DNA from 3 places in the Pseudomonas petroselini genome. Region 1 is predicted to be linked to each of the others. Evidence: predicted binding sites of a transcription regulator. Region 1 holds the regulator's gene; each other region holds the start of a gene.
What was found. The regulator FliA, encoded in region 1, starts transcription of late flagellar genes. The targets are predictions, from matches to a motif close to CTAAAGTTTNNNNNNNNNNNGCCGNTAA.

Region 1 (6,665 bases):
CGGGCGCGGCAGGTGCCGCGGCAGCAGCAGCCGGTGGCACGGCGTCGGCCGCGAACTGGCCTTTGCCGTGCAACTGGTCGAGCAGGGATTCGAACTCAGCGTCGGTAATGTCTTCGCTGGTCGGCGCCGCTGCCGGAGCAACGGCGGCCGGTGCTTCTGCCTCGGCCTTGACGGCACTGAGGGAGTTGAGCAGCTGTTCGAACTCGCTGTCGGTCACATCCGCTTCGGGCTCTGCCACAGGTTCCGGCGCCGCTTCAGCCACCGGCGCAGCCGACAGGTCGGCAGGCTCGGCATAGCGCGCCAGGGCGGCCAGCAGTTCCGGGGTGGCTGCGGTGATCGGGGCACGTTCGCGCACTTCGCTGAACATGCCGTTGACCGCATCGAGTGCTTCGAGAATCACGTCCATCAACTCCGAATCAACGTGACGCTCACCCTTGCGCAGGATGTCGAACACGTTCTCGGCGATGTGGCAGCACTCCACCAGCTCATGGAGCTGGAGGAAGCCGGCGCCCCCTTTTACAGTATGAAAACCGCGAAAAATTGCATTGAGCAGGTTCGCATCATCCGGGCGGCTTTCCAGCTCGACCAGTTGTTCGGACAGTTGCTCTAAAATTTCGCCGGCCTCTACAAGGAAATCCTGAAGGATCTCTTCATCGGCGCCGAAGCTCATGGGTGTGCTCCTTAGAAGCCTAAACTGGATAACAGGTCATCTACGTCATCCTGACCTGACATAACGTCTTCACGTTTATCGGCATGAATCTGCGGACCTTCACCCTTGGCGAGATGTTTTTGTGGATCTTTTTCCGAGAGGATCGCTTCGCGGTCATGTTCAATGCCGGCGAAACGATCAACCTGGCCTGCCATAAGCACCAATTTGAGCAAGTTGCTTTCCACTTCGGTGACCAATTGGGTCACACGCTTGATCACCTGACCGGTGAGGTCCTGGTAATCCTGGGCCAGCAGAATGTCGTTGAGGTTGCTGGAAACCGTGCGGTTTTCCTGCTCGCTGCGTGACAAGAACCCGTCGACCCGACGCGCCAACTCACGAAACTCTTCAGCCCCGACTTCGCGGCGCATGAAGCGGCCCCAGTCGTGGCTCAAGGCCTGGGCCTCGGTGGCCATGCCGTTGACCAGAGGCGTGGCGTTTTCCACCAGGTCCATGGTGCGGTTGGCCGCCGCCTCAGTCAGCCTGACCACATAGGACAGGCGTTCGGTGGCATCGGTGATCTGCGAGATCTCTTCGGCCTGGGGCATATGCGGGTCAATCTGGAAATTGACGATCGCACTGTGCAGCTCGCGCGTGAGCTTGCCCACTTCCTGATACAGGCCGCGGTCACGGGTCTGGTTGAGCTGATGGATAAGTTGTACTGCGTCGCCAAAGTGGCCTTTTTCAAGGCTGTCGACCAGCTCGCGAGCATGTTTTTTCAGGGTCGACTCAAACTCGGCCTGCGATGATTCGTTATGGTCCATAGCTCCCCCGTGGCAGCATCAATGACCGATGCGTTCGAAGATTTTTTCGATCTTCTCTTTCAAGGCCAATGCAGTGAATGGCTTGACCACGTAACCGTTAACCCCGGCTTGGGCGGCTTCGATGATCTGTTCACGCTTGGCTTCGGCGGTCACCATCAGCACGGGAAGGCTGCGTAGTTTTTCGTCAGCGCGCACGTGGCGCAGCAAGTCGATACCGGTCATGCCCGGCATGTTCCAGTCCGTTACCAGAAAGTCGATGCTCCCGCTGTTGAGGATCGGAATCGCCGTAATGCCGTCATCCGCCTCGACCGTGTTAGTGAACCCAAGGTCACGCAACAGGTTTTTTATGATCCGCCGCATCGTTGAAAAGTCATCAACGATGAGGATTTTCATGTTCTTGTCCAATTCGACCTCCAAGCAGTCTTAAACGCGCCCAGCACCTGGACGCGCCATTTCAATCAACAGGCATTACACAAAAAGGACGCCTCGGGCACCACGGGTCGAACCCGCGAAGGCTAGCTGCCCTCGCGGTATCGTCTGCAGTGTCCCCACACTGCCTGTCAGCGCGCTCGCCACTCTCCCAAACGCCCCCGCAAGCGGGCTGCGCACTGGCTGTGCAACTGGCTGACCCGCGATTCGCTGACCCCCAGGACCTCACCGATTTCCTTGAGGTTCAGCTCTTCGTCGTAGTACAGCGCCAACACCAACCGCTCACGCTCCGGCAAATTGGCAATCGCGTCCGCCAGCGCACCCTGGAAGCGTTCATCTTCCAGGTCACGCGACGGCTCCATATGAGCACTCGCGCCGTCCTCGTGCAGCCCTTCGTGCTCGCCGTCCTGCAAGAGGTCGTCGAAACTGAACAGGCGGCTGCCCAAGGTATCGTTCAAAATCCCGTAATAATCGTCGAGACTCAATTGGAGTTCGGCCGCAACTTCGTGATCTTTAGCGTCGCGACCGGTTTTTGCTTCAATTGCGCGAATTGCGTCACTGACCATGCGCGTATTGCGATGCACCGAGCGTGGCGCCCAGTCACCTTTACGCACCTCGTCGAGCATCGCGCCACGGATACGGATCCCCGCATACGTCTCGAAGCTCGCCCCCTTGCTCGCATCGTATTTGGTCGACACTTCGAGCAAACCGATCATGCCCGCCTGGATCAGGTCTTCGACCTGCACGCTGGCGGGCAGGCGTGCCAGCAAGTGATAGGCGATGCGCTTGACCAGTGGCGCGTAGCGCTCGATCAACTCACCCTGGCTGTCACGGGCCGACTTTTTGTAAGCGTTATAGCCGTTCGCTGTCATAGCACGGGTCCTGCGCTCGTCTGATGCACCAATCGCTCGACGAAAAACTCCAGATGCCCCCGAGGGTTGGCGGGCAACGGCCAGGTATCGACCTTCTGGGCAATAGCCTTGAACGCCAATGCGCATTTGGAACGAGGGAACGCTTCGTAGACTGCACGCTGCTTTTGCACAGCCTTGCGCACACACTCGTCGTAGGGAACTGCGCCGACGTATTGTAAGGCGACATCGAGGAAGCGATCCGTGACCTTGGTCAACTTGGCGAACAGGTTGCGCCCTTCCTGCGGGCTCTGGGCCATGTTGGCCAGGACGCGGAAGCGGTTCATGCCGTAGTCACGATTAAGCAGTTTGATCAGGGCGTAGGCGTCGGTGATCGAGGTGGGTTCGTCGCAGACCACCAGCAATACTTCCTGCGCGGCGCGCACGAAGCTGACCACGGACTCGCCGATCCCGGCCGCGGTGTCAATCACCAGCACGTCGAGGTTGTCGCCGATATCACTGAAGGCCTGGATCAGCCCGGCATGCTGTGCCGGGCTCAGGTGCACCATGCTCTGGGTGCCGGAGGCGGCAGGCACGATGCGGATGCCGCCGGGGCCCTGCAGCAGCACATCGCGCAGCTCACAGCGGCCCTCGATCACATCGGCAAGGGTGTGTTTGGGCGTCAGCCCCAGCAGAACGTCGACGTTCGCCAGCCCCAGGTCAGCATCCAGCAGCATGACGCGACGGCCAAGCTCTGCCAGGGCCAGGGACAAATTCACTGACACGTTAGTTTTCCCGACGCCACCTTTGCCGCCGGTCACCGCGATCACCTGTACGGGATGCATGCTGCCCATTTTATTTCTTTACCTTGTCTTGCTTAGACGCAGGCTACATGGCTTGGCCGCGTGAATCGCTTGCAGACCATCGATGTAGGTACATTTCACGGTGTTCATCCTGACTCAACCCACCCGTTTTGCCGGGCTGTGGTAAAGGTCGGCGAACATATCGGCCATCGCTTCCTCGCTAGGCTCTTCTTGCATTTGCACGCTGACTGCGCGGCTGACCAACTGATGACGGCGCGGCAGATGCAGATCATCCGGGATCCGCGGTCCGTCGGTCAGGTAGGCGACCGGCAATTCATGACTGATGGCCAGGCTCAGCACCTCGCCCAGGCTCGCGGTTTCGTCGAGCTTGGTGAGGATGCAACCGGCCAGACCACAACGCTTGTAACTGTGGTACGCAGCGGTAAGAACTTGTTTCTGGCTGGTGGTTGCAAGCACCAGGTAATTTTTCGACTTGATGCCGCGACCGGCCAGGCTTTCCAGTTGCATGCGCAACGCCGGGTCGCTGGCTTGCAGGCCGGCGGTATCGATCAGCACCACGCGCTTGCGCAGCAGCGGGTCGAGGGCGTTGGCCAAGGACTGGCCCGGGTCGACATGGGTCACCGATACGTTGAGGATCCGGCCCAGGGTCTTGAGCTGTTCCTGGGCGCCAATGCGGTAGCTGTCCATGCTCACCAGCGCGATATTCTGCGCGCCGTACTTGAGCACATAGCGTGCGGCCAGCTTGGCCAGGGTGGTGGTCTTGCCCATGCCGGCTGGGCCGACCATGGCAATCACACCGCCCTCTTCCAGGGGTTCGATTTCCGGGGTGGCAATCATGCGCGCCAAGTGGGCCAGCAACATGCGCCAGGCCTGGCGGGGTTCTTCGATTTCGGTGGTCAGCGCCAGCAGGTCGCGGGACAACGGGCCGGACAAACCGATGCGTTGCAGACGGCGCCACAGGTTGGCCTGTTGCGGCTTGCTGCCTTGCAATTGGGTCCAGGCCAGCGAGCCAAGCTGCACTTCGAGCAGTTCGCGCAGGCCGTTGAGTTCAAAACGCATCGAGTCGAACACGCGCTGGTCGACAGCCGCAGCCGGGGCAGGCGCGGCCGGACGTGGCGGCTCTTTGAAGGTGGGCTCGACCAGCGGCTCGGCAGCGGTCAACGGCAAGCCGGCGAACAACTGGCGATTGGTGGTGGCATCGCTGTCGCCCCGCATGCTCAGCTCAGCCTGGGCCGAGACAATGCGCGAAGCGGTCTTGCGCAGCTCGTCTTCAAGCTCCATGTTCGGCACGCGTGGCGCCAGGGCCTGGGGGGTGTAATCCAGGGCAGCCGTCAGCTCGACACCGCCGGCAATACGACGGTTTCCGATAATCGCGGCGTCGGCGCCCAGCTCATCACGAACCAGTTTCATGGCCTGACGCATATCGGCGGCGAAAAAACGCTTAACTTGCATAACCCACTACCCTCAGCCGTTGGGCCCTACTGTCGCGACGATAGTCACTTGCTTGTTGTCAGGAATTTCCTGATAAGCCAAAACGTGCAAATTCGGTACTGCCAGGCGTCCAAACCGCGACAACATCGCCCGGACGGGGCCTGCCACCAGCAGGATCACCGGTTGGCCCTGCATTTCCTGGCGCTGTGCGGCGTCGATCAACGAACGCTGCAGCTTCTCAGCCATGCTTGGCTCCAGCAGAACGCCCTCTTCCTGGCCTTGTCCTGCCTTCTGAATACTATTGAGCAATATTTGTTCCAACCTTGGTTCCAAGGTGATCACAGGCAGCTCGGAGTCAAGCCCTACAATGCTTTGCACGATTGCACGCGACAATCCGACGCGCACCGCAGCCACCAAGGCGGCAGTATCTTGACTCTTGGCGGCGTTGTTGGCGATGGCCTCGGCGATGCTGCGAATGTCGCGTACCGGCACTTGTTCGGCCAGCAGCGCCTGCAGCACTTTGAGCAATTGCGACAGCGAGAGGATGCCCGGCACCAGCTCTTCGGCGAGCTTTGGCGAGGCTTTGCCGAGCAAACCCATCAATTGCTGGACTTCCTCGTGGCCGATCAGCTCATGGGAGTGCTTGTACAGAATCTGGTTGAGGTGAGTGGCAACCACGGTGCTGGCGTCCACCACGGTATAGCCGAGCGACTGCGCCTGGCTGCGCTGGCTGACTTCGATCCATACCGCTTCCAGGCCAAAAGCCGGATCTTTGGCGGTGATGCCATTGAGGCTGCCGAACACCTGCCCAGGGTTGATCGCAAGCTCGCGGTCCGGGTAGATCTCGGCTTCGGCCAGGATCACGCCCATCAGCGTCAAGCGGTAGGCACTGGGCGCCAGGTCGAGGTTGTCGCGGATATGCACGGTGGGCATCAAGAAGCCCAGGTCCTGGGACAGCTTCTTGCGCACACCCTTGATCCGCGCGAGCAATTGCCCGCCCTGGTTGCGGTCCACCAGCGGAATCAGGCGATAGCCGACTTCCAGGCCGATCATGTCGATCGGGGTCACGTCATCCCAGCCAAGCTCCTTGGTTTCCTGGGCGCGGGCCGGGGATGGCAGCAGCTCCTGCTGGCGCGCGACTTCCTGCAAGGCTTGAACCTTGACGGCGTTCTGCTTCTTCCAGAACAGGTACGCACCGCCACCGGCCAGCGCAGCCATGCTGAGGAACGACACGTGCGGCATGCCCGGCACGATGCCCATGATCGCCATAATGCCCGCCGCCACGGCCAGCGCCTTGGGCGAGGCGAACATCTGGCGACTGATCTGCTTGCCCATGTCTTCGGAGCCCGAAGCACGGGTCACCATGATCGCCGCTGCTGTGGATAACAACAGTGATGGCAATTGCGCCACTAAACCGTCACCGATGGTCAGCAAGGCGTACACCTTGCCCGCATCGCCGAAAGTCATGCCGTGTTGGAAGATGCCGACTGCCATGCCACCGATGAGGTTGATGAACAGGATCAGCAAGCCCGCAATGGCGTCACCGCGCACGAATTTGCTGGCACCGTCCATGGAGCCGTAGAACTCAGCTTCCTGGGCGACTTCCAGACGACGGGTTTTAGCTTGGTTCTGGTCGATCAGGCCGGCGTTGAGGTCGGCGTCG
Region 2 (6,665 bases), 1.3 Mb from region 1:
GGACACGCCATGAGGCATTTCCAATGAGCAGTCTCCAACGGTGTTGCCGCAGGACGACGTCGTCGGCTTCTCCGATATCCCGATGCACTCGCACGCAATCGCACCGTTTCACGGACGGGCAAGGTTGTTGCGGATTTCACTCGCTGATCCACTCTAAACCCACTGCAGGAGTTTCAAACATGAGCATTCTGGTTATTGGCGCCACGGGCACCCTTGGTTCACTGATCACTCAAGGCCTGGCTGACGCGGGCGCCGAGGTCAAAGCCCTTGTGCGCCAAGCGGGCAAGCGTGAATTTCCCGCCGGCGTCACTGAAGTTGTCGCAGACCTCACCGACGTCGCGTCGATGCGCGTTGCACTCGCGTCGGTGCGTACCCTGTTCCTGCTCAATGCCGTGACGCCCGACGAGGTCACTCAAGCCCTGATCACGTTGAACCTGGCGCGTGAGGCGGGTATCGAACGCATCGTTTATTTGTCGGTGATTCATGCCGACACATTCACCAACGTCCCGCACTTCACCGGCAAGCAGACGGTTGAGCGCATGATCGAGCGCCTCGACATGCCTGTAACGGTCTTGCGTCCGGCTTACTTCATGCAAAACGACCGCCTGGTGCAACAGGCTATTCAGGCCTACTCGGTATACCCGATGCCGATCGGCGCGGCGGGCGTGTCGATGATTGACGCGCGCGATATCGCTGATGTCGCGGTCGCAGAACTGCTGCGACGCGACACAGCGCCCTCGGCGCTGGGTCGTGTAACGCTGGAATTGGTTGGGCCGCAAGCGCTCACCGGTGCCTCCGTGGCGAAGACCTGGGGTGCGGCGCTAGGCCGCGAGATCGCCTACGGCGGGGATGACTTGGCCGCGTTCGAAGCACAGCTGGCTTCTTACGGCCCCAGCTGGCTGGCGTATGACATGCGCCTGATGATGGCGGGTATCCAGACCTTTGGCATGCACGCCGTTGAAGGCACGGTCGAAATGCTTGAGGCCCTCATTGGGCACCCGTTGCGCACCTACGAAGACTTCGTGCGCGAGGTCGTTGCCGAGGGTTGAACCGCGCTAAAAATCATGGATGAAACCGTCGCCCCAGCGCATCCAACCGCACCGCAATCGGCGGTAACCGCTCACTGCTTCTGGCCAGGGTTTCAACATCGTCGGCGGTGTTTTGCGCAATGCTTTGCACCGACTGCAGTCGGCCGACAATCTCCAGGTTTGCCGAGGTCTGCTCGCGTGTGGTGGTCACGATCCGGCCATTCAGGTCGTCGATGTGCGCGATGTCATTGCCCACCGCGCGCAACATTTCGACCGCTACCTGGCTGTCTTCCACGCACCGCTCCACGCCTTGGCGGCTGTCGTGCATGGCTTCGACGGCTTGGCGGCTCCCGTGCTGCAAACCCTCGATGATGGTTTTGATTTCCTGGGTGGACACCGCAGTGCGTTGCGCCAGGCTGCGGACTTCGTCGGCGACCACGGCAAAACCACGGCCTTGCTCGCCGGCGCGGGCGGCCTCGATGGCAGCGTTGAGGGCGAGCAGGTTGGTTTGGTTGGCGATGCTGCTGATGACTTCTAGCACAGTGCCGATCTGTTCGGCCTGCACGGCCAGGCCTTGTACCGTCTCATGGGTGCCGTTGAGGCGTGAGGCCAACTGGGTGATTTCCTGTTGGGCGCGGCCGACGCTTTCCTGGCCGCGCAGGATCTGTTGGCTGGCCTTGCCGGCGTGATCCACCGCTTGCTCCACGTGCACGGCGATGTGGCCCATGGCGTCTTCCATGCGCTGCATCGAGCCGGTCATCTGGGTGATTTCCGCCAGTTGGTGCCGTGCGCCTTTTTCCAGTGTGCCGCTGGCGCTGGCCAGTTCCTGGCCGAGTTGGCCGAGGCCATGGGAGTCACGGGCGACGCCGTCGATCAGGCCGGTAAGCTGCTGCAGGAAGTGGTCGAAACGCTTGGCGAGGGAGACGTGCACCTTGCCCGCGTCACCTTCGGCGGTTTCGACCGTCAGCTGGGAAGTAACCGCCAGCATTTTTTCCAGCATCTCCTGGCTCTCGACCGCTTCAGCCTGGCTGTGCACGGCCAGGTAGAGGAGGGCGACGGTTTCCATCACGACATAGAACGCATGGACAAACACCATGGCCCAACCGCCGTGATGATCCATCACGAATACCGGGAAGCCTTGATGTTGCAGCGCATGGAACACCACGTGGTGCACGGCGATAGTGGCTGCTGCGACCAGGATCGGCAGCCAATCGCGATAAAACGTCAGCACTGCCAACAGTGCGAAGATCCCGAAGTGCGCTTCGATCACGCCCTGCGCCTGGTTGATGTGCAGCGCCGCCATGACCATCAAGCCCGCGCCGAGGGCGCAACGCATCACACGGGTGCCACCGATGGCGCGGTAGAGCGCGGTCAGCACCACGCTGGTGCCGCCGCCGACGATGGCCGCTTGAATCAACGTGTCATGCCAGAACGCCAGGCCCAGTGAGAACAGGAACATCAGCCAGATCAGCGCCAGCATGATGCGGTCGGCCTTGCGGTAGTGCTCGAAAAAACGCGTGCGGATGGGCATTCACACTTACTCCATGTGGTCCGGCCGAAACAAAACGAGGGGCAGGGTGGCGCGAATTGGGTGTGCTTGGTTTTTATTGGATTGAACGATGCAAAACGGTTATCGGCAACAGGAGGAGGGACTTGAGGAGCGGCTACCCGGGTGGGTAGCCGTTTATCGGGCTGTGATCAGAAGCTGTATTTGGCCGTGACGCCAAAGCTGCGCGGGTTGCCGTAGGTGTCGGTGGATCCCCAGATCGGGCTGGTGGCGATTGCCGAGTAGTAGGTGCGGTCGAAAATGTTGTTCACGTTAAGTTGCAGGTCCAGGTGCTTGTTCACCTGGTAACCGGCCATGACGTCCGCAACCGCGTAGCTGCCTTGTTCCAGGCGATAGGTCGTGCTGTTGGCAAGGACCACGTCGTTGTACATGCGGCTCTGCCAGTAGATGTTGCCACCGATACGCAGTTTTTCCAGCGGGCCCTGGAAGCGGTAGGACGTGGTGAGCTTGAACAGACGCTCCGGAGTGTCGGTGTCGAAGCGCTGGTTGTCATTGGCCGGCTTGGTGTCTTTGATGTAATGCGCACGGGTGTAGGTGAAGCCGCCGCCAACTTGCCAGTTCTCAGTGAGCGCGCCTTGCAGTTCAAGGTCGATCCCTTGGCTGCGTACCAGGCCCGAGGCTTCATAACAGGCCGTGATCGGGCATCCGACTTGGCTGTCCGGCAGCGTTGCGCGGTTTTTCTGGTCGATCTGGAACACGGCCAGGCTGGCGTTGAGTGCTCCGTTGAAGTATTCGCCCTTGATACCGACTTCGTAGTTTTCGCCGACGATGGGCTCCAACGGTTTGTCCGAAAAGTCTCGATTTGTCTGCGGTGTGAAGATGTCGGTGTAGCTGGCATAGACCGAGTATTGATCATTCAGGTCATAGATAACGCCCGCGTAGCGCGTGAGGTTACGGGTGACTTTGTAGTCGCCGTCGCCCTGACGATCGTCGTAGTCGTACCAATCCACGCGTGCCCCGAGGATTACCTTGAGCGGGTCCGCCAGGTTCAGCCGTGTGGTCAGGTACACGCCATCCTGAGTGGTGATGCTGTGGCCTTTGCCGTCGCGCACGAAGTCCGGCTTTGCCCCGTTGAGCGGATAGTTGGTGTCGTAAGGGCTGTATTCCTTGGACGTCGCGTCGTAGATGCGTTTGCTGGTGCCGACGACCACTTCATGGGTGCGGCCGAAGGCGTCGACCGGGCCGCTGAAGAAGGTGTCCAGACCGTATTGCTTGTCGTCCTGGTGCGATTGGTAGGCAGTGCGCGCGAGCGTGGTCTGGTAGCGGGATTGGTAGGTACCGGTGAATACCCCGTCCAACTGTGACGACGAACCCGCGACGTGGAGTTTCCAGCCATTGTCGAAGCGATGCTCGATGTCACCAAATACCGTGTCGATGGTCAGTTTTTTGTTTTCCCAGTCAGAGCCTGGGTTGGTGGAGCGGGGCAGGTTCAGGTGGCGGCCGTCGGTGCCGATGGGCAAGCCACCCCAGAAGAAGTTGGTCTGGTCTTCCTGGCGCGAGAAGCCCAGGGTGGCGGTGGTGTTTTCGCTGAGGTCGGCCTCACCAATGGCGTAGAACAGGCCGTGGTCGCTTTCTTCCCCTTTGCGGAAACTATTGGCGTCGCGGTAGGAACCCACCACGCGGCCGCGCAAGGTGCCGCTGTCATTCAAGGCGCTTGAGGCGTCGAATTCACCTCGATAATCGTCCCAGCTGCCGGCGGCACCGGTGATCGACACCTGGGGCGTAGCAGTGGGGCGCTTGCGCACAAAATTGATTGCCGCCGAAGGGTTGCCGGCGCCGGTGACCAGGCCTGTGGCGCCGCGAATCACTTCCACGCGGTCAAACATCGCCAGGTTGGGTTGCACACTGTTGGCGTAGCCAGAATAGGCGCTGGGAATGCCATCAAACATCATGTTGTCGATGTCGAAGCCGCGCGAACTGTACGTCTGCCGACCGGGGCCGCTGGATTGGCTGAGGAACAGGCCGGGGGTGTTCTTGACCACGTCGTTGACGCTGGTCATGGCCTGGTCATCCATGCGCTGACGGGTGATCACCGTGACCGCCTGGGGCGTCTCGCGCATGGTCAAGGGGAGCTTGGTCGCAGTGGCCATCTCGCCGGTGGTGTAAGACTGTGTGCCTTCGGTGGTCTGGCCCAACTGTTCACTGCTGATCTGGGTGGCACCCAGCTCCAGTGTTGCGGCTTTTTCAGCCTCAGCGGCGAAGGCCGCGTGTGAAGCAGCAAGACAGACCGCCAACGCCATCAAACTGGGTGAAAAACCTTTGCCGCCGTGATGTTGCACAGACATGAAACTGACTCTCCCCGAATGCCGTCCGTGGCGAATAATAAAGATGTTGATAATTATTCGCATCAGTCTGGCAGATTGAGTCTGTAGGAAAAAGCCTTAGGGGAGAATTAGTTAACGAATTTTTCACATCTGGGTGGCGGCATTTAGCCACACCGCACCCCCTGTATGCCCCTCATTCACGCTTTGAAATGGCCACGCGACTCGTCGCCTTTACCTCCCTCAACGCCAGGCTCGACTGAATCGACGCAATCCCTAACTGGCGCCGCAACACGCTCTCGACAAACTCGCTGTAGCTGTCCAGATCCTCCGCCAGCACCTGCAACAGGTAATCGGCATCGCCGGTGATCTTATGGCACGACAACACCTGTGGCAGCTCCCTCACCACTGCCTCGAAGGCGTCGGGCGCATGGTCGGTATGGATCGCGAAACGCACATGCACGAATGCCAGGATATCCAGCCCGAGCATCTTGCGATCCAGGTTGGCCTGGTAGTCCTTGATCACGCCTTCTTCTTCCAGGCGTTTGCGGCGGCGCCAGCAGGGTGTGAGGCTCAGGGATAGCCGCTCACTCAATTGCGCGTTGGAAATACTGGCGTCTGCTTGCAGCAGGGCGAGGATGGCGAGATCGGTGTCATCAAGAACGACCTGTTTGGTTTTATTTTTCATATAGGGCAATCGCAAGGGTAAAAACACCCGATAAAACTACCAGTGGCAGAAGTAAAAGCAAAGAATGCCCGGCGTCGCCAGAACAAAATAGACCCTGTCTTTTACTGGCGGATGCCCCCACATGTTGACTGTATTTAGTGAAGACCACCGTTTGCACCATGGCACCGAACTGAAGGACGGCGTGCTCAAGCCCTCGTTCGAGCAACCAAGCCGTGCCGATACCGTGCGTGACCGCGTCAGGCAGGTTGGCCTGGGCGATATCATCACGCCACGCCGCTTTGACCGGGCCTGTTACGTCGCCGCCCACAGCGAACGCTACGTCACGTTCCTTGAAACCGCCTGGGATGAATGGACCGCCATCGGCCGTAGTCATGACGCATTGCCCCTGGTGTGGCCAGTACGCGACCTGGCCAATCAACGGGTGCCGGACTTCATTGACGGCAAGCTGGGGTTCTTCGCCATGGACGCCGGTTCACCGATCACCAGCACCACCTGGGAGGCGGTAAAGACCAGCGCGGACATCGCCCTGACCGGACTGGCGCTGCTCGATGAGGGCCACTACAGCGCCTTCGCCCTGTGTCGCCCACCGGGCCATCACGCGGCCCGCGAATACATGGGCGGTTACTGCTACCTCAACAACGCCGCCATTGCCGCGCAGCACGCCATCACCCAAGGCGCGAAGCGCATGGCCGTGCTGGATGTGGATTTTCACCATGGCAACGGCACGCAGAATATTTTCTACGACCGCTCGGACGTAATGTTCATCTCCCTGCACGGCGAACCGGCAGTGTCCTACCCGTATTTTTCCGGTGCCCGTGATGAGCGCGGCGTAGGTGTGGGGGAGGGCTTCAACCTGAATTACCCGTTGCCGAAAAACACCACCTGGGCCCACTACCAAACCGCCCTGATCGACGCTTGCGAGCAACTGCGCCGTTTTGCGCCCGAAGTGCTGGTGATCTCCCTTGGCGTCGACACCTTCAAGGACGACCCCATCAGCCATTTCCTTCTCGACAGCCAGGACTTCCTCGGCATGGGCGAAATCATCGCCAGCGTCGGCGTGCCCACGCTGTTCGTGATGGAAGGCGGCTACATGGTCGATGAGATCGGCATCAATGCCGTCA
Region 3 (6,665 bases), 2.1 Mb from region 1:
TGATTCTAGCGTCATTATTTTTATAGGCCAGGGTTGATTGGTGCTTACCGTTGTTGAGGTGTGCCGTACTGGGTTGAAACTGTGGGAGGGGGCTTGCTCCCGATGGCGGTGTGTCAGTTGATGCATCTCTGGCTGTCCCACTGCTATCGGGAGCAAGCCCCCTCCCACAGTTTGATCTCCATACATCAGGTAGATATCAGTCTGCTTCTGATCTTAGGCGCCCCGTTAAACACGCTGGCTGGAGTGAGGGCACACCGAGCCTACGTTCTATGACCGACAAGTTCTGTAATAAAAACGCCATTGCGCTGGGGATTACCTGTGCGCCGGGCTATTTTGGTGCGTCTCAATAACTAGAGTAGCCATGGATGAAATACCAACCCTTCAGCCGTACCTTGATTGCCACAGCCCTGGTGTTGACGGTCAGTGGTGTGCACGCCGCTTCCCAGGCCCCGGTGGCCGGTGAAAATGGCATGGTGGTGACGGCCCAGCATTTGGCCACTCATGTGGGCGTGGATGTGCTCAAGGCCGGCGGCAACGCGGTCGATGCTGCTGTAGCGGTGGGCTATGCGCTGGCCGTGGTGTACCCGGCGGCGGGTAACTTGGGGGGTGGCGGTTTCATGACCGTGCAACTGGCGGACGGGCGCAAGACCTTCCTCGATTTCCGCGAAAAAGCCCCGCTGGCGGCCACCGCCAATATGTACCTGGACAAAGACGGCAACGTCATCGAAGGCCTCAGCGCCAAGGGCCACTTGGCCGTCGGCGTACCCGGCACCGTGTCGGGGATGGAACTGGCCCTGAGCAAATACGGCACCCTCAAGCGCGCCCAGGTCATCGCACCGGCGATCAAGCTGGCGGAAAACGGCTTTGCCCTGGAGCAAGGTGATATCGACCTGCTGCACACCGCCACCGGCGAGTTTGAAAAAGACAAGGACATGCGCGCGATCTTCCTGCACAACGGCCAGCCGCTGCAGGTGGGTCAGAAACTGGTGCAGAAAGACCTGGCCAAGACCCTCAAGGAAATCTCGGCCAAGGGCACCGACGGTTTCTATAAAGGTTGGGTCGCCAAGGCGCTGGTGGATTCCAGCCAGGCCGGCAAGGGCATCATCACCCAGGCGGACCTCGACAAATACAAGACCCGTGAGTTGGCACCCATCGAGTGCGACTACCGTGGCTACCACGTGGTCTCGGCACCGCCACCAAGCTCGGGCGGCGTGGTGATCTGCCAGATCATGAACATCCTCGAAGGCTACCCGATGGCCGACCTCGGCTATCACTCGGCCCAAGGCCTGCACTACCAAATCGAAGCCATGCGCCACGCTTATGTGGACCGTAACAGCTACCTCGGCGACCCGGACTTCGTGAAGAACCCGATCGAGCACCTGCTGGATAAAAACTACGCGACCAAACTGCGCGACGCCATCGAGCCGCAAAAGGCCGGGGATTCCCAGGCCATCAAGCCGGGCGTATCACCTCACGAAGGTAACAACACCACCCACTATTCCATCGTCGACAAGTGGGGCAATGCGGTGTCGGTGACCTACACCCTCAACGACTGGTTCGGCGCGGGCGTGATGGCGAGCAAGACCGGGGTGATCCTCAACGATGAAATGGACGACTTCACCGTCAAGGTCGGCGTGCCGAACATGTACGGGCTGGTCCAGGGTGAAGCCAACGCCATCGCGCCGGGCAAGGCGCCGCTGTCGTCGATGAGCCCGACCATCGTGACCAAGGATGGCAAGGCTGTGATGGTGGTGGGCACGCCAGGTGGCAGCCGCATCATTACCGCGACCTTGCTGACCATCCTGAATGTCATCGACTACAAGATGAACATCCAGGAAGCCGTGGACGCGCCGCGTTTCCACCAGCAGTGGATGCCGGAGACCACCAACCTTGAGACGTTTGCCGTGAGCCCGGACACCCAGAAGATCCTGGAAAGCTGGGGCCATAAGTTTGCCGGTCCGCAGGATGCCAACCACTTGGCGGCGATCCTGGTGGGCGCGCCGTCGCTGGGTGGCAAGCCGGTGGGTAACAACCGCTTTTATGGGGCGAATGACCCGCGTCGTAATACGGGGCTGTCGCTGGGGTACTGACGGGGGGGCGGGCTTGTCGATTCTTCGCGCCGCCCGCGCTGGGTTGCGTAGCAGCCCCAATAAAAACACCGCGTTCTGCCTGACAGAGCGCGGTGTATGGTTTTAGGGCTGCTACGCAGCCCAGCGCGGGGCAAGCCCGCTCACTACAACAGCTTTTCTACTGCGGTGAATGCGGCGCTCCGGCGTTTTTCCCAATTTCCCCTGATGACCACGATGGGTTGCTGGTGCTGCTGCATCCAGTCCAGGCTGTCCTGGAAAAACGCCCTGCGGTCGGCCAGCTCAGGTTGGCAGCGTTGCCCATCGGCAGTCCACTCCACATCTTCCGGCGACAGCAGCAGGTGCAGGTCGTAGTGCCGAGCCAGCAGTTCGTCGTCCAGCCAGGCCGGGTAGTCGCCAAACAGGGTCTGGCTCCACAGTTTGTTGGTCAGCAAGTGCGTATCGAGGATCAGCAGGCGGGGCTGTTCGGCGCGGGCGGCGTCTTCCCAGGCGAGTTGGCCACGGGCGATGGCCGGGATATCCGCAAGGCAGGTATCACGCTGGTGATGGTCGATGAATTCGCGCACGTATTCACGCACCATCAACCCGCCAAACTGCGCTTGCAGCTCCGTCGCCAGCCAACTTTTACCACTGGATTCCGGCCCGGCCAGTACCACCACCTTCATGCGTGCAACGCCGGGTCGGCGCGCCATTCGCGCCAGCCTTGCACGGCGATCACGGTAAACAGCGCGTAGAGCGCGGCGGTGAGGTAGAGGCCTTTGTAGACAAACAGCCCGACGAAGATCACGTCCACGGCAATCCACAGTGGCCAGCACTGCACGCGCTTCTGCGCCATCCAAAGTTGCGCCACCAGGCTGAAACCGGTCAGGGCGGCATCCAGCCAGGGTTGGGCGGCGTCGGTCCAGTGCGCCATGGCGGCGCCGAGCAGCAAGCTGCCGATTGCCCCTACCGCCAGGCTGGCCATGATCGCCGGCACACCGAGGCTGGTCACTTGGCGGCCCTGCTGGACCTCGCCGGCGCGGGTCCACTGCCACCAACCGTAGACTTGCAGCGCGGCGTAGACCACCTGCAAGAGCATGTCGGAATAGAGTTTTACGTCGAAAAACACCCAGGTGTACAGCAACACCATCACCAGCCCGATGGGCCAGCACCAAGGGTTCTGCTTGACCGTCAGCCATACGGCGATCACCCCCAGGGCGGCGGCGAACAGTTCAAGCCCGGACATGGTGGTTCCTTGGGAGAGTGGGAGAGGGCGGGGATTGTAACCAAAGAAGGTGGGTGTAGGAATTGGCTGTTGTGGTGAGCGGGCTTGCCCCGCGCTGGGCTGCGCAGCAGCCCTAAAACCAATCGCCGCATACTGTCGGCAATACGCGGCGTATTTATTGGGGCCGCTACGCAGCCCAGCGCGGGGCAAGCCCGCTCACCACAACAAGCCTGCTCATCACAATAGGCCTGCTCACCACAACAAGCCCGCCCACCACAAAACTACACTTTGAATTGGCGCAGCAGGCCGTCGAGTTGTTCGCTCAACCCGCGCAATTGCGCACTCGCCACGCTCGACTGTTCCGCCGCCAGCGCCGTGCTGTGGGACAAACCGGCGGCCTGGGTGACGTTCTGGTTGATGTCTTCCACCACATGGGCCTGTTGCAGGGTGGCGCTGGCAATCGACGCATTCAGGCCGTTGAGGTTATTCAGGGCTTGCCCGATGGCGGTCAGGCTGGCGCCGGCCTGGCCGGCCTGTTCGATGGTCAGTTGCGAGGCGCTGTGACTGTCGCTGATCACTTTGACCGCCGCTTCCGAGTGGCCTTGCAGGCGCTCGATCATACCCTGGATCTCGGCGGTGGACTTTTGCGTGCGCTGGGCCAGCAGGCGCACTTCGTCGGCCACCACGGCAAAGCCACGGCCTTGTTCGCCCGCGCGTGCCGCTTCAATCGCCGCGTTAAGGGCCAGCAGGTTGGTCTGGTCTGCAATGGAGCGGATGACCTCGAGCACGCTGCCGATCTGGGTACTCTCGGCGGACAGGGTGCGAATCACTTCCACCGCCTGGCTGATGGTGCCCGAGAGCTGGTCGATCTGCTGCAGGCTGCCGTCGATGTTGACCTGGCCTTGCTGCGCCTGGGCCTGGGCATCGCGCATTTCGCTGGCGGCGTGTTCGGCGTTCTTGGCCACGTCCTGCACGCCGTAGGTGACTTCGTTGATGGCCGTGGCCACCAGTTCCATCTGCTGGGACTGTTGCTGGCTGCGGTCATGGGCCTGGGTGGCGTTGGCGCCCAGCTCTTGCGAGGACTGGCCCAATGCGTTGGCGCACGCCTGCAACTGGGTTACCACCAGACGCAGCTTGGCGGTAAAGCTGTTGAAGTGTTGGGACAGTTGGGTGACTTCGTCCTGGCCATGGGTATCGAGGCTGCGGGTGAGGTCGCTTTCGCCGCTGGCGATGTTGCCCATGGCATTCACGGCGTCCTGCAGCGGGCGCACAATGCTGCGGGCGATCAACGACACCAGCAACGCCATGACCACCGCGATGCCCAAGCCGATAAACGAGGCTTTCCAGACCTGGGCGCTGAACTCGGCCTGTACATCATCCACGTAGACCCCGGAACCGATGATCCAGCCCCACGGCTCGAACAGTTGGATATACGAGGTCTTGGCCACGGGCGCTTCGGCACCCGGCTTCGGCCAGCGATAGTTGACGATGCCCGCGCCCTTGGCCTTGGCCAGGATCACGAATTCGTTGAACACGGCAAACCCGTCAGGGTCGCGGATCGCCGACAGGTTCTGGCCGTCGAGCTTGGGGTTGGCCGGATGCATGATCATCACGGGCGTGAGGTCGTTGATCCAGAAATAGTCGTCATGGTCGTAGCGCAAGCCGCGCACCGCGTTCATGGCTTGTTTCTGGGCGGCTTCGCGGGTCATCACGCCGGTGGTTTCGAGGCTGTGATAAAACGTCAGGATACCGCTGGCGGTCTGGACCACGTGTTGGGTCTGCAGGCGCTTGGCCTGGTAGAGGTCGTCATGGATCTGCTTGAGCATCAGCAAACCCAGGGCCATCAGCATCAGCACGGCGACTATCAGGATCAGCCAGAGCCGTCGGCTGATCGACATATTGCGCAAACTGTTCATCGTCCTGTCACTCCGGGCTTTTTATAATTGTGGGCGCCACATCGACTTTTACGCCTTGTCTGATAGGCTTTCGGCCTGTAATCGAAAAACCTGAGTACTGTCTGATTTTTCACAGGATTTTTGCAGCGCGGGGTTGAAACTCAGCGCTGTGTCTTGTCGTCAGTGAACCATTAAAAAGATTAACAAGGCTTGCCGTAGAGCAAGACCTTTGGGGGAAGTATGGATTTTTGGACCGCCATTCAGGCAGTGATTCTTGGCGTTGTGGAGGGGCTTACCGAGTTCCTGCCGATTTCCAGCACCGGCCACCAGATCATCGTCGCCGACTTGCTCGACTTTACCGGCGACCGTTTCAACGCGTTCAACATCATCATTCAACTGGGCGCCATCCTGGCCGTGGTGTGGGAGTTCCGGGGCAAGATTTTCGAAGTGGTCAGCGGCCTGCCGACCCAGCGCAAGGCCCAGCGGTTTACCGTCAACCTGCTGATCGCCTTTATGCCGGCGGTGGTGTTGGGGGTAATTTTCGCTGACGTGATTCACCACTACCTGTTCAACCCGATCACCGTGGCCACGGCCCTGGTGCTGGGCGGCATCGTCATGTTGTGGGCCGAGCGTCGTGAACATGAAGTGCATGCCGAGACCGTCGATGACATCACCTGGAAAGACGCGCTCAAAGTCGGCCTGGCGCAGTGCCTGGCGATGATCCCTGGCACCTCGCGTTCGGGCTCGACCATTATCGGCGGCCTGTTGTTCGGGCTGTCACGCAAGACCGCCACCGAGTTTTCGTTCTTCCTGGCCATGCCAACCATGGTCGGCGCGGCAGTGTATTCGGGCTACAAGTACCGTGACCTGTTCCAGCCGGCGGACCTGCCGGTGTTCGTCATCGGCTTCGTGACCTCGTTTATCTTCGCGATGATCGCGGTCAAGGGCCTGCTCAAGTTCATTGCCAGTCACAGCTATGCCGCGTTTGCCTGGTACCGCATTGCGTTCGGTTTGCTGATCCTGGCGACCTGGCAGTTTGGCTGGATCGACTGGACCGCGGCCAAGGCATGATGATCCAGCACCCACGCCTAAAGGCGGCGATCTTTGTGCTGCTGTGCGCGGCGCCGTTGTTGGGTTCGGTATTGGTGTGGCAGCGTGGCGAGACGCTGATCCCGCTGGTGGCCTATGGCGTGGTCAGCGTGATCGCGTTCTTCCTGTACTGGAGCGACAAGCGCAAGGCGCGCACCGACAGCTGGCGCACGCCGGAAAATATCCTGCACGCCGTCGAGCTGGCAGGCGGTTGGCCGGGCGCGTTGATTGCGCAGCAGGTGTTCCGGCACAAGACGCGCAAGGTGTCCTACCAGGTGCTGTTCTGGGTGATCGTGTTGCTGCACCAGGTGTTTTGGCTGGACCAGATGTTCCTCGGCGGTACCCTGGTTTCAATCCTCTAGCAACAACCCGATCTGCGTGCGCTTGGGC

Region 2: the regulator FliA is predicted to act here: its motif matches at 2,659-2,686, upstream of ACI512_RS20590 (methyl-accepting chemotaxis protein).
Region 3: the regulator FliA is predicted to act here: its motif matches at 5,275-5,302, upstream of ACI512_RS16840 (methyl-accepting chemotaxis protein).

The regions. Positions count from the first base shown of each region.
Region 1 is NZ_CP173614.1:5,741,361-5,748,025, forward strand. It holds gene ACI512_RS26410 (chemotaxis protein CheA) at 1-670, opposite strand, end outside; gene ACI512_RS26415 (protein phosphatase CheZ) at 682-1,470, opposite strand; gene ACI512_RS26420 (chemotaxis response regulator CheY) at 1,489-1,863, opposite strand; gene fliA (RNA polymerase sigma factor FliA) at 2,031-2,771, opposite strand; gene fleN (flagellar synthesis regulator FleN) at 2,768-3,601, opposite strand; gene flhF (flagellar biosynthesis protein FlhF) at 3,707-5,023, opposite strand; gene flhA (flagellar biosynthesis protein FlhA) at 5,036-6,665, opposite strand, start outside.
Region 2 is NZ_CP173614.1:4,491,028-4,497,692, reverse strand. It holds gene ACI512_RS20595 (SDR family oxidoreductase) at 180-1,049, shown strand; gene ACI512_RS20590 (methyl-accepting chemotaxis protein) at 1,063-2,559, opposite strand; gene ACI512_RS20585 (TonB-dependent siderophore receptor) at 2,727-4,880, opposite strand; gene ACI512_RS20580 (Lrp/AsnC family transcriptional regulator) at 5,053-5,544, opposite strand; gene ACI512_RS20575 (histone deacetylase family protein) at 5,666-6,665, shown strand, end outside.
Region 3 is NZ_CP173614.1:3,669,263-3,675,927, forward strand. It holds gene ggt (gamma-glutamyltransferase) at 366-2,090, shown strand; gene ACI512_RS16830 (AAA family ATPase) at 2,234-2,752, opposite strand; gene pnuC (nicotinamide riboside transporter PnuC) at 2,749-3,312, opposite strand; gene ACI512_RS16840 (methyl-accepting chemotaxis protein) at 3,573-5,207, opposite strand; gene ACI512_RS16845 (undecaprenyl-diphosphate phosphatase) at 5,427-6,257, shown strand; gene ACI512_RS16850 (DUF1294 domain-containing protein) at 6,254-6,637, shown strand; gene ACI512_RS16855 (MmcQ/YjbR family DNA-binding protein) at 6,626-6,665, opposite strand, start outside.